DNA from 2 places in the Janibacter melonis genome. Region 1 is predicted to be linked to the other one. Evidence: predicted binding sites of a transcription regulator. Region 1 holds the regulator's gene; the other holds the start of a gene.

Region 1 (4,942 bases):
TGACCGAGCCGTCCTTGCGGGAGGTGAGCCCGAAGTCGGTGCCGTCCTCGACCGCACGCATGAACTCGTCGCTGACGCGCACCGAGTTGTTCGCGTTCTGGTACTGGACCGAGACGATGTCGGCGCCGCCGAGGTCCATGTCGAAGCCCGCGTCGCGCAGGGCCCGGATCTTGTCCTCCTCGCGGGCCTTGGTCTCGACGAACTCCTCGATGTCCGGGTGGTCGACGTCGAGGACGACCATCTTCGCCGCGCGACGCGTGGCGCCACCGGACTTGATGGTGCCCGCCGACGCGTCGGCACCGCGCATGAAGCTCACGGGGCCGGAGGCGGTGCCGCCGGAGGAGAGCAGCTCCTTGCTGGAGCGGATGCGGGAGAGGTTGAGGCCGGCGCCGGAGCCGCCCTTGAAGATGAAGCCCTCTTCCTTGTACCAGTTGAGGATCGAGTCCATCGAGTCGTCGACGGAGAGGATGAAGCACGCCGAGACCTGCTGGGGGCTCTTCGTGCCGACGTTGAACCACACCGGGGAGTTGAAGCTGAAGACCTGGTGGAGCAGGGCGTAGGTCAGCTCGTGCTCGAAGATCTCGGCGTCGGCCGGGGTCGCGAAGTAGCCGTGGTCCTTGCCCGCCTTGACGTAGGTGAGCACGACGCGGTCGATGAGCTGCTTGAGACCCTGCTCGCGCTCGGGCGTGCCGACGGCGCCGCGGAAGTACTTCGTCGTGACGATGGTGCTCGCGTTGGCGGACCAGAAGTCGGGGAACTCGACCCCGCGCTGCTCGAAGATCGTCGCGCCGGTCTTCCAGTTCTGCTGGACGACGTCGCGCTTCTCCCAGGTCACCTCGTCGTAGGGGTGGACGCCCTCGGTGGTGTAGATGCGCTCGACCGTGATGCCGCGGTTCTTCGCGGATCGACGGGTGCTGGGCTTGCCGGCGGTCTCGGTCATGGTCCCTCTCTCGGTGGTGCGTGGTCTGCAGGTGGAGCTGCTCATGTGGTGCTGGGTGGTGCGGCGTGCAAGGGAAGACCTCGCATCGAGCGTGTCACCGGGTACCGACAGCCCGATCGCGTGCCGGTACCCGGGGGTCTAGGGGGCGTCCTGCGCGAGAGCGGTGTGCTCGGCGCGCAGCAGGGTGATGGCGGCCTCGAAGTCCTCGAGCGAGTCGAAGGCCTGGTAGACGCTCGCGAAGCGCAGGTAGGCGACCTCGTCGAGCTCGCGCAGCGGGCCGAGGATCGCCATCCCGATCTCGTGGGCGTCGATCTCGGCGCTGCCCTGCGCCCGTACGGCCTCCTCGACGCGCTGGGCGAGCAGGGCCAGCTGGTCCTCGGTGACCGGTCGGCCCTGGCAGGCCTTGCGGACGCCGACGAGGACCTTGGCCCGGCTGAAGGGCTCCGCCGCACCCGAGCGCTTCGTCACGCTCAGGCTCGCGCTCTCGAGCGTGGTGAAGCGCCGGTTGCACTCGGGGCACTGCCGACGGCGACGGATCGAGGACCCGTCGTCGGCCGTGCGCGAGTCGATGACGCGAGAGTCGGTGTGACGGCAGAAGGGGCAGTGCACGATGCTCTCCTCTCGGGCACGGTGGCACAGGTCGGGCACCGGCTCACCAGCACGAGGCGTGTCGCCAGCTGTGGACCGGGGTGTGGATCAGGGCGGTTCTGCTGTGGACATCTGTCGACAACCGGTGGACAACTCCGCCTCACATGTGCACTACATGTGGACGAATGACATCGGTGCAACCACTAGATGTAGTGCCATTTCATCACGCCCACCACCACGCACGCAAGACCCGGCGAACCCCCGGGCGAGAAGTCCCGGGATACCGGGCGAGACGCCGACGCGAGCCCCGTCGACAGCCGGCGGGGACAGCACGACGGCCGCACCCGGTGGAGGTGCGGCCGTCGCCGTCGCCCGGGTCGGGTCGAGGGACCCGGGTGGTCTGGTGATCCGTCGTGACGGTCAGCGCGTCGGGATGACGAGCTCCTGGCCGGCGTGGACGAAGGGGGTGCTCAGCGCGTTCTCCGAGCGGATCGCCGAGACGGCCGCGCTCGTGGGCACGCCGGGCATCTGGCTGGCGGCGACGTCGCTGAGGGTCTGCCCCTGCTCGACGGTGACGGTCGTGGCCGCAGCGGCCTCGCCGCCCGCGGTCGCGATGCCGGTGCCGAGCGCGAGCAGGGCCGCGACGGCGATCGTCGTGAGCGCGAGGCGACCCCGACGGGTCACCCGCAGCTCGGTGGGGACGTCGGTCCCCGTCGGCACGGACACGAGGTGGCGCTCGGCCCGGCGCGGGTCGCGCAGCGCCGAGGGCCGGGCAGCGTGCTGCGGGGCCTGGACGGTGAGTGCGCTCATGGTCTCCTCCTGGTCGTCTGGTCGAACCGGTGTTCGACGAGGCGTCTGCACGATGTCTAGCACAGGTGTTCGAGCGAGAACAAGACACGCTCGAACATGTGTTTGATCTAGACCGGGCCGAGCACTACCGTCGGCCACACGGGAGAGACAACCAGCGAGCACCGACAACGCTGTCCTCCCCCGCAGGAGCAGGCCACCAGCCGCCCCCTCACGGGTCGCGGCGCGAGCGAGACAGCGAGGGGCGCGATGAGCGAGGACAACATCCGCACGTTGCCGGTGCGGGACAACGGCGAGGGGCTGACCGCCCGGCAGGTCAAGGTCCTCGAGGTGATCCGCAGCGCGGTCGCGACGCGGGGCTACCCGCCGAGCCTGCGCGAGATCGGCGACGCGGTCGGGCTGACGAGCCCGAGCTCGGTGGCCCACCAGCTGACCGCGCTCGAGCGCAAGGGCTACCTACGCCGTGACCCCAACCGGCCCCGCGCCATCGAGGTCGTCTCCCCCGATGCGCCCCGCTCCCCCGAGGGCGACGCGCAGACCCACGACATCGCCGGCTACCGCGGTGGCGCCAGCCCCCACGACCCCGACGCGACGGGCAGCGGGGACGCCCACCCCGCCGCGACGTACGTGCCGGTGCTCGGCCAGATCGCCGCGGGCGTGCCGATCGTCGCCGAGGAGAGCGTCGAGGAGGTCTTCCCCCTGCCGAAGCAGGTCGTCGGCGAGGGCTCCCTCTTCCTCCTGCGCGTCGTCGGCGACTCGATGATCGAGGCCGCGATCTGCGACGGCGACTGGGTCGTCGTGCGCCAGCAGCCGACGGCCGACAACGGCGACATCGTCGCGGCGATGCTCGACGACGAGGCGACGGTCAAGACCTTCAAGCGACGTGACGGCAAGGTGTGGCTGCTCCCCCACAACCCCGCCTTCGAGCCGATCGACGGCGACCACGCGACGATCCTCGGCAAGGTCACCGCGGTCCTGCGCCGCATCTGAGCCTGGCGCGCCGCCCCGGCCGGACGGGCCCGCCCCTGCACGGGGCGGGCCCGTCCTGCGTGGCGGGGCCGGTCAGCCGACCTGTGCGCTGGCGCGGGCCAGCGCGTCCAGGCTCGTGTCGAGCGAGCCGTCGACCCGGTGGGTCGCGAGGTCGTCACCGCGCGTGCGTCCCCTCGTGATGATGACGACCGGCGTGCCGAGCTTGGCGGCCCGCCGCACGAAGCGCAGGCCGGACATGACCTGCAGGCTCGACCCGAGCACGAGCAGGCTCGGCGCCGCCTCCGTGAGCGCGAAGCAGTGCTCGACGAGCGGCTTGTCGACCGAGCCGCCGAAGAAGACGACGTCGGGCTTGAGCATGTCCGACCCGCACACGAGGCAGAGCGGCGCCTCGAAGGCCTCGACCTCGACCTCCTCGAGGCGCACGTCGCCGTCGGGTCGGATCTCGTCGCTGTCCGCGTCGAAGCCGGGGTTGCGCTGCGCCATCCGCTCGTCGAGCGCGGCCCGGGCCTCCCGGGCGCCGCACGCGAGGCAGACCACCTCGGCCAGGCTCCCGTGCAGCTCGACGACACCGGTGCTGCCGGCCGCCTGGTGCAGGCCGTCGACGTTCTGGGTGATGACGCTGCCGACCTGACCGCGCTCCTGCAGGTGCGTGACGAGCTCGTGGGCGCGGTTGGGCCGGGCCGCGCTGAAGCGGCGCCACCCCACGTAGCTGCGCGCCCAGTAGCGCCGCCGGGCGGCGCTGCTGCCGACGAACTCCGAGAGGTGCATCGGCGTCACCCGGCGCGTGCCGTCCGGACCGCGGTAGTCGGGGATCCCCGAGTCGGTCGACATCCCCGCGCCGGTGAGGGCCAGCGCCGGCCCGCGGCTCAGCACGTCGGCGATCTCGCGGAAGGTCTCGGGGGTGCTCACCGCACCAGTATCCGCCCGGACCTCGCGTGCACGGCGGGCGAAGGGGGTGCCCCCACCAGGTGGTGGTGGGCACCCCTTCGTCCGGTCCCGCCCGCCCGTCCTGCGCGCGAGGCTCCCGGCGCCGCTCGGAGCGCGCCGGGGCTGCGGCTATCGTGACCGCATGATCGACGCTGCAGGGCTGCGGGTGATGCGCGCCATCGCTGACGAGGGCAGCTTCACCGCCGCCGCGCTCGCGCTCGGGTACTCCCAGCCGGCGGTCTCGCAGATGGTGCGCCGTCTCGAGCAGCGCACCGGCACGGTGCTCGTCGAGAAGGTCGGTCGCTCGGTGCGCCTCACCGAGGCGGGCGAGGTGCTCGCCCGGCACGCCGGACCGGTCCTCGCCGCGCTCGACGCCGCCGAGGAAGAGGTGGCAGCCATCGCCGGCCTGCGCGCCGGTCGGGTCCGGCTGATGGCCTTCCCGAGCTCGTCGGTCACCCTCGTGCCCCGCGCCCTCGCCGCGGTGCGCCGCGCGCACCCGGACGTCAAGGTCACCTTCACCGAGGCCGAGCCGCCCGAGTCGCTCGCGGCGCTGCGCGGCGGCGACTGCGACCTCGCGGTCGCCTTCAGCTACGACGGCACCGACCTCGGGCGGGGCGAGGACCTCGAGGGCTTCGTCGTCCACCCCCTCCTCACCGAGGAGGTGGGCATCGCCCTGCCGAAGGGGCACCG
Region 2 (4,942 bases), 800 kb from region 1:
GGCGAGGCGTGCCTACACTGCGCGCGTGCGGATGAGTCAGTTCTGGTCGCTCATGGAGGGCGAGTTCGGTGCCGGGTACGCCCATACCCTCGCCCGCCACCAGGTCCTCGGCAGCCTCGGCGGTCGAAACGCCGTCGACGCCCTCGAGGCCGGTGTCCCGGCCCGCGAGGTGTGGCAGGCGGTGTGCGACGCGATGGACGTCCCGGAGTCCCGCCGGCTCGGCGAGGACGTGACGATGGACGTGCCGCGCCGGGTCGTCGACTCCATCGGGGACTGATCGGCGTGGGCCACCGGATGTTCGTCGCGGTGGCCCTGCCCGAGGCGGTGCGCGAGGACCTCGCCGCCTTCCTCGAGCCACGCGAGGGCATGCCGTGGGTGGACCCCGCCCAGTGGCACCTCACCTTGGCCTTCATGGCGTCCGTGCCCCCGTCCCGTGCGGACGAGCTCGTCGAACGGCTCGCCCACGCGGCGGGGCGGGCCGCCCCCTTCGCCCTCTCGCTCGGGGGAGCGGGAGCCTTCCCCCACGCCGGTCGCGCCTCGGTGCTCTGGCTCGGCGTCGACGACGCCGCCCAGGACCCGCTGGCCCGGCTCGCCCGCGGGTGCCGGGCCGCTGCCTCGGTGTCGGGGGCGAGCCCGGACGGGCGGGCCTTCGTGCCCCATCTCACCCTCGCGCGGCTGCGGCGACCGGTCGAGGCGACGCGGTGGCTGCGGGTCCTCGACGCGTGGCAGGCGGACCCCTTCGTCGTCGACGAGGTCGAGCTCGTCGCCTCCTTCCTCGGCGAAGGGGCGAAGGGGCGACCCCGTCACGAGGTCGTCGCGACCCTGCCGCTCGGAGCGGACCCGTTGCCGCCGGGAGAGGCGCTGCGCGAGGGTTGACGCATGGCCGAGCGCTTCGTCGACGTGGATCTCAGCGGGGCCCGCTTCGAGCGGGTCGACCTGTCGGGGGCGGTGCTGCGCTCGGTCGAGGTCGACGGTGCCGAGATCGAGGCCCCGTGGCTGCTCGGCGGCGGCGCCTCGCTCGTCGTCAACGGCGTGGACGTGGCCCCGCTGGTCGACGCCGAGCTCGACGCCCGGATGCCCGGCCGGTCGCTGCGACGCGCGAGCGACCCCGAGGGGCTGCGGGCGGCGTGGGCGGCGCTGGAGGCCTCCTGGGCCCGGGTCCTCGACCGGGTCGCGACGATGCCGGCCGGCACGGTCGATGCGAGCGTCGACGACGAGTGGTCCTTCGCGCAGACCTTGCGCCATCTCGTCATGGCGACCGACACGTGGCTCGGGCGCGCGGTGCTCGGGCTGGATCAGCCCTACCACCCCCTCGGCCAGCCGCACGCCGAGTACGAGGCCGACGGCTACGACATGTCGGTCTTCACGACGCGGCAGCCGACGTACGAGGAGGTGCTCGAGGCGCGGGCAGGGCGTCAGCGGATGGTCCGTGAGCACCTCGCGACGCTCGTCGCCGACGACCTCGCCCAGGTGCGGGCCAACCCCTGGGCGCCGCAGCACGCGGAGACGACGCTGTCGTGCCTGCGCACGATCCTCGACGAGGAGTGGGAGCACCAGCGCTACGCGGTGCGCGACCTCGACCTGCTCCAGGCCCGGTCGGCGTCGTCGGACGCTCAGCCGACGAACATGCAGAAGGGGTGACCGGCCGGGTCGGCGACGACGTAGAGGGGCTCCTCGGGGTCCTGCGAGCGGTCGAGGACGAGCCGGCCGCCGAGGTCGAGGGCACGGCGCAGGTTCGCCTCGAGGGCGGGGACGTCGGGGACGGTGCAGTCGACGTGGAGCTGCATCGGCACGTCGTCGTCGGGCCACGTCGTCGGGGTGAGCCGCTCGACCTGCTGGAAGGCCAGCGCCCGGCCGCCGTCGGGCTGGCGAAGGACGAGCCAGTCGGCAACGTCGCGCTCGCCGTCGGCCGGCGGCTCGTCGCCGGGTCGGTAGACGAGGCCGAGGAGACGGCGGTAGAACTCGGCGAGGGCTCGGGCGTCGGTGGTGTCGAGGACGGTCTGGCACAGGCGGGGGAGGGGGACCTCGTCGCCCTCGTCGGGCCTGCTCCCGGGCTGGGTCGTCATCGCGTGTCCTCCTCGTGGCGGCCGTCGGCGGCCCGACACGCCGTCCGGCGCGTCGGTGCACGACCTCGAACACCTGTTCGGCTAGGTTTGTGCACAGCGGTCATCCCGACGGCATCAGTATCCACAGCCTCACGGCGGCTGGGGTCGTTGTCGGTGGTGGTCCCTAGCGTCTGACCCGACAGCACGACGAGACCGACCGTGCGACGGTTCGCCGGTGGGCGCGCCCGACCCGAGCAAGAACAGGCAGGTACCTGGCATGGCTGATGTCACCGCCATCGACACCAAGCTCCACGAGCAGAAGCTGAAGTCCCTCGACTCCGTCATGGGCCAGATCGAGAAGTCGCACGGCAAGGGCGCGATCATGCGCCTGGGCGACGACGTCCGGCCGCCCATCGCCGTCATCCCGACCGGGTCGATCTCCCTCGACATCGCGCTCGGCATCGGCGGGCTGCCCCGCGGCCGGGTCGTCGAGATCTACGGCCCCGAGTCGAGCGGCAAGACGACGGTCGCTCTCCACGCCGTCGCCAGCGCCCAGCGCGCCGGTGGCATCGCGGCCTTCATCGACGCCGAGCACGCCCTCGACCCCGATTACGCCAAGAAGCTCGGCGTCGACACCGACGCACTCCTCGTCTCCCAGCCCGACACCGGTGAGCAGGCGCTCGAGATCGCCGACATGCTCATCCGCTCCGGTGCTCTCGACATCATCGTCATCGACTCGGTGGCGGCGCTCGTGCCGCGCGCCGAGATCGAGGGCGAGATGGGCGACAGCCACGTCGGTCTCCAGGCCCGTCTCATGAGCCAGGCGCTGCGCAAGATCACCGGTGCGCTCAACACCTCGGGCACGACGGCGATCTTCATCAACCAGCTCCGCGAGAAGATCGGCGTGATGTTCGGCTCCCCGGAGACGACGACCGGTGGCAAGGCGCTGAAGTTCTACGCATCCGTGCGTCTCGACGTCCGGCGCATCGAGACGCTCAAGGACGGCAGCGAGCCGGTCGGCAACCGCACCCGCGTCAAGGTCGTCAAGAACAAGGTCTCCCCGCCCTTCAAGCAGGCGGAGTTCGACATCCTCTACGGGCAGGGCATCTCCCGCGAGGGCGGTCTCATCGACCAGGGCGTCGACCACGGCTTCGTGCGCAAGGCCGGTGCCTGGTACACGTACGAGGGCGACCAGCTCGGCCAGGGCAAGGAGAACGCCCGCAACTTCTTGAAGGACAACCCGCAGCTCGCCGACGAGATCGAGGTCAAGATCAAGACCAAGCTCGGCATCGGGGTCCCGGTCGAGGAGCCCGAGGGCAGCGTCGACGTCCCGGTCGACTTCTGATCGCACCGGCTGACGCCGTCACGCAGAGCTGATCGCCCGCGATGAGCAGCACCGACGAGACCGCCGCGCCCGGCACGCCCCAGGAGCAGACCCTGGAGCGGCTGCGCGCGGCGGTCGCGCGTGCCCAGGCGGGGGAGCCGACCCCGGGCGGGCAGAGCGCGCCGAGTGCGCCGAGCGGGCCCCCGCCGCCCGAGGCGCCCGACGACGATGCCGACCCCCGGGCGGTGGCCCGGGCCGTCGTGCTGCGGGCGCTCACCGGGTCGCCGAAGTCGCGCGCCGAGCTCGAGCGCACGCTGCGGCGCAAGGGCTGCCCCGACGACGTCGCCGCCGAGGTGCTCGACCGCATGGAGCACGTGGGCCTCGTCGACGACGAGGCGTACGCGCAGATGTTCGTGCGCTCCAAGCGCACCGGTCGGGGCCTGGCCCGGCGGGCGCTGCAGCACGAGCTGCGGGCGAAGGGGGTCGACGACGAGACGGCGAGCGGGGTGCTCGCCCAGATCGGCGTCGACGACGAGCGCGACGTGGCCCGTGAGCTCGTCGCGAAGAAGCTGCGCTCGATGCACGGCCTCGAGCGTGTCGTGCAGACCCGCCGGCTCGCGGGGATGCTCGCCCGCAAGGGCTACTCCTCGGAGATCTCCCGTCAGGTGATCGCCGAGTCCCTCGACGCGCTGCCCGAGCACCAGCGCGACTGACCGGCGCGCGCACCCTGTCGCACCCCGGCACGGGGAGCGCTCCCCATTCCCCACCGCGAGGGGCCCGCCCTAGCGTCGCTGGCACACCGGCGAGGGAGCGGGCATGGGCACGAGCGGTCACGAGCACGACCACGACCACGACCACGAGCACGAGCACCAGGGCGGGGGCGGGACCCGCTCGATGACCATCCGGCGGGTCAGCCTGCCGGCCTTCGAGACCGCCCTCGCCGCGGCCACCGGCCAGGACGTGCCGGCGCTGGAGGGAGCATGGGCGGAGCTGGAGCGCGCCGAGATCGCGAGCGGTGGGACGCTGCGCCCGTCGTGGGCTCGTGTCCTCGCGGCGGCCCCGGGAGCGCCGGTGCAGGTGCGGGTCGTCGCCCGCCAGGACCTCGTCTCCTTCGAGAGCGACATCGCCCTGCTGCCCGGCATCGCGCTCGTGCGCACCCAGCGGGTCCGCCTGCGCGCCACGGCCGAGGGCTACGAGCCGGCGGGCCGAGAGGGCGCCGTCGAGCTCGTCGCGGTGGACCCCGAGCAGCTCTGGGCGGCGGTGCGCCGGGTGCTGCCTCCCCACGAAGCGCTGCGGGCAGCCGCTCACGTGACCCCGCTGAGCCGGGAGCGCCATCTCGCCCCGCCGCGCGGTGTCGCCGAGGACCTGCGTCGACGCGTCGAGGCTGACCCGCTCGGGCGCACCCCCGGCGCCGTCCTCGAGTCTGCCGTCGACGACCCCGAGCTGTCGGCGGTGCTCGCTGGCGGCGAGGCCCAGGTCGCTCTCACCGTCCTGGCGCGCACCGGTGCGGACGTCGCCGTGCCGGTGGGCAGCGGCCACTGGGTGCTCGCCGACGAGCACCTGTGCGCCGTGC

The links. Region 1 encodes LexA, which represses DNA repair genes until DNA is damaged. Its sites were predicted from a motif close to TCGAACANNTGTTCGA; they were not measured.
Region 2: recA (recombinase RecA) is a predicted target of LexA. The motif match lies at 2,132-2,147, and genes of this name have one in related genera.

Annotation. Positions count from the first base shown of each region.
Region 1 covers NZ_CP044548.2:1,196,814-1,201,755, forward strand. The annotation lists gene EEW87_RS05665 (vitamin B12-dependent ribonucleotide reductase) at 1-940, opposite strand, end outside; gene nrdR (transcriptional regulator NrdR) at 1,079-1,549, opposite strand; gene EEW87_RS05675 (LysM peptidoglycan-binding domain-containing protein) at 1,949-2,338, opposite strand; gene lexA (transcriptional repressor LexA) at 2,585-3,325, shown strand; gene EEW87_RS05685 (NAD-dependent protein deacetylase) at 3,398-4,234, opposite strand; gene EEW87_RS05690 (LysR family transcriptional regulator) at 4,395-4,942, shown strand, end outside.
Region 2 covers NZ_CP044548.2:393,283-398,224, forward strand. The annotation lists gene EEW87_RS01885 (DUF3046 domain-containing protein) at 32-277, shown strand; gene thpR (RNA 2',3'-cyclic phosphodiesterase) at 295-876, shown strand; gene EEW87_RS01895 (DinB family protein) at 880-1,641, shown strand; gene EEW87_RS01900 (VOC family protein) at 1,614-2,066, opposite strand; gene recA (recombinase RecA) at 2,323-3,390, shown strand; gene EEW87_RS01910 (regulatory protein RecX) at 3,432-4,082, shown strand; gene EEW87_RS01915 (hypothetical protein) at 4,186-4,942, shown strand, end outside.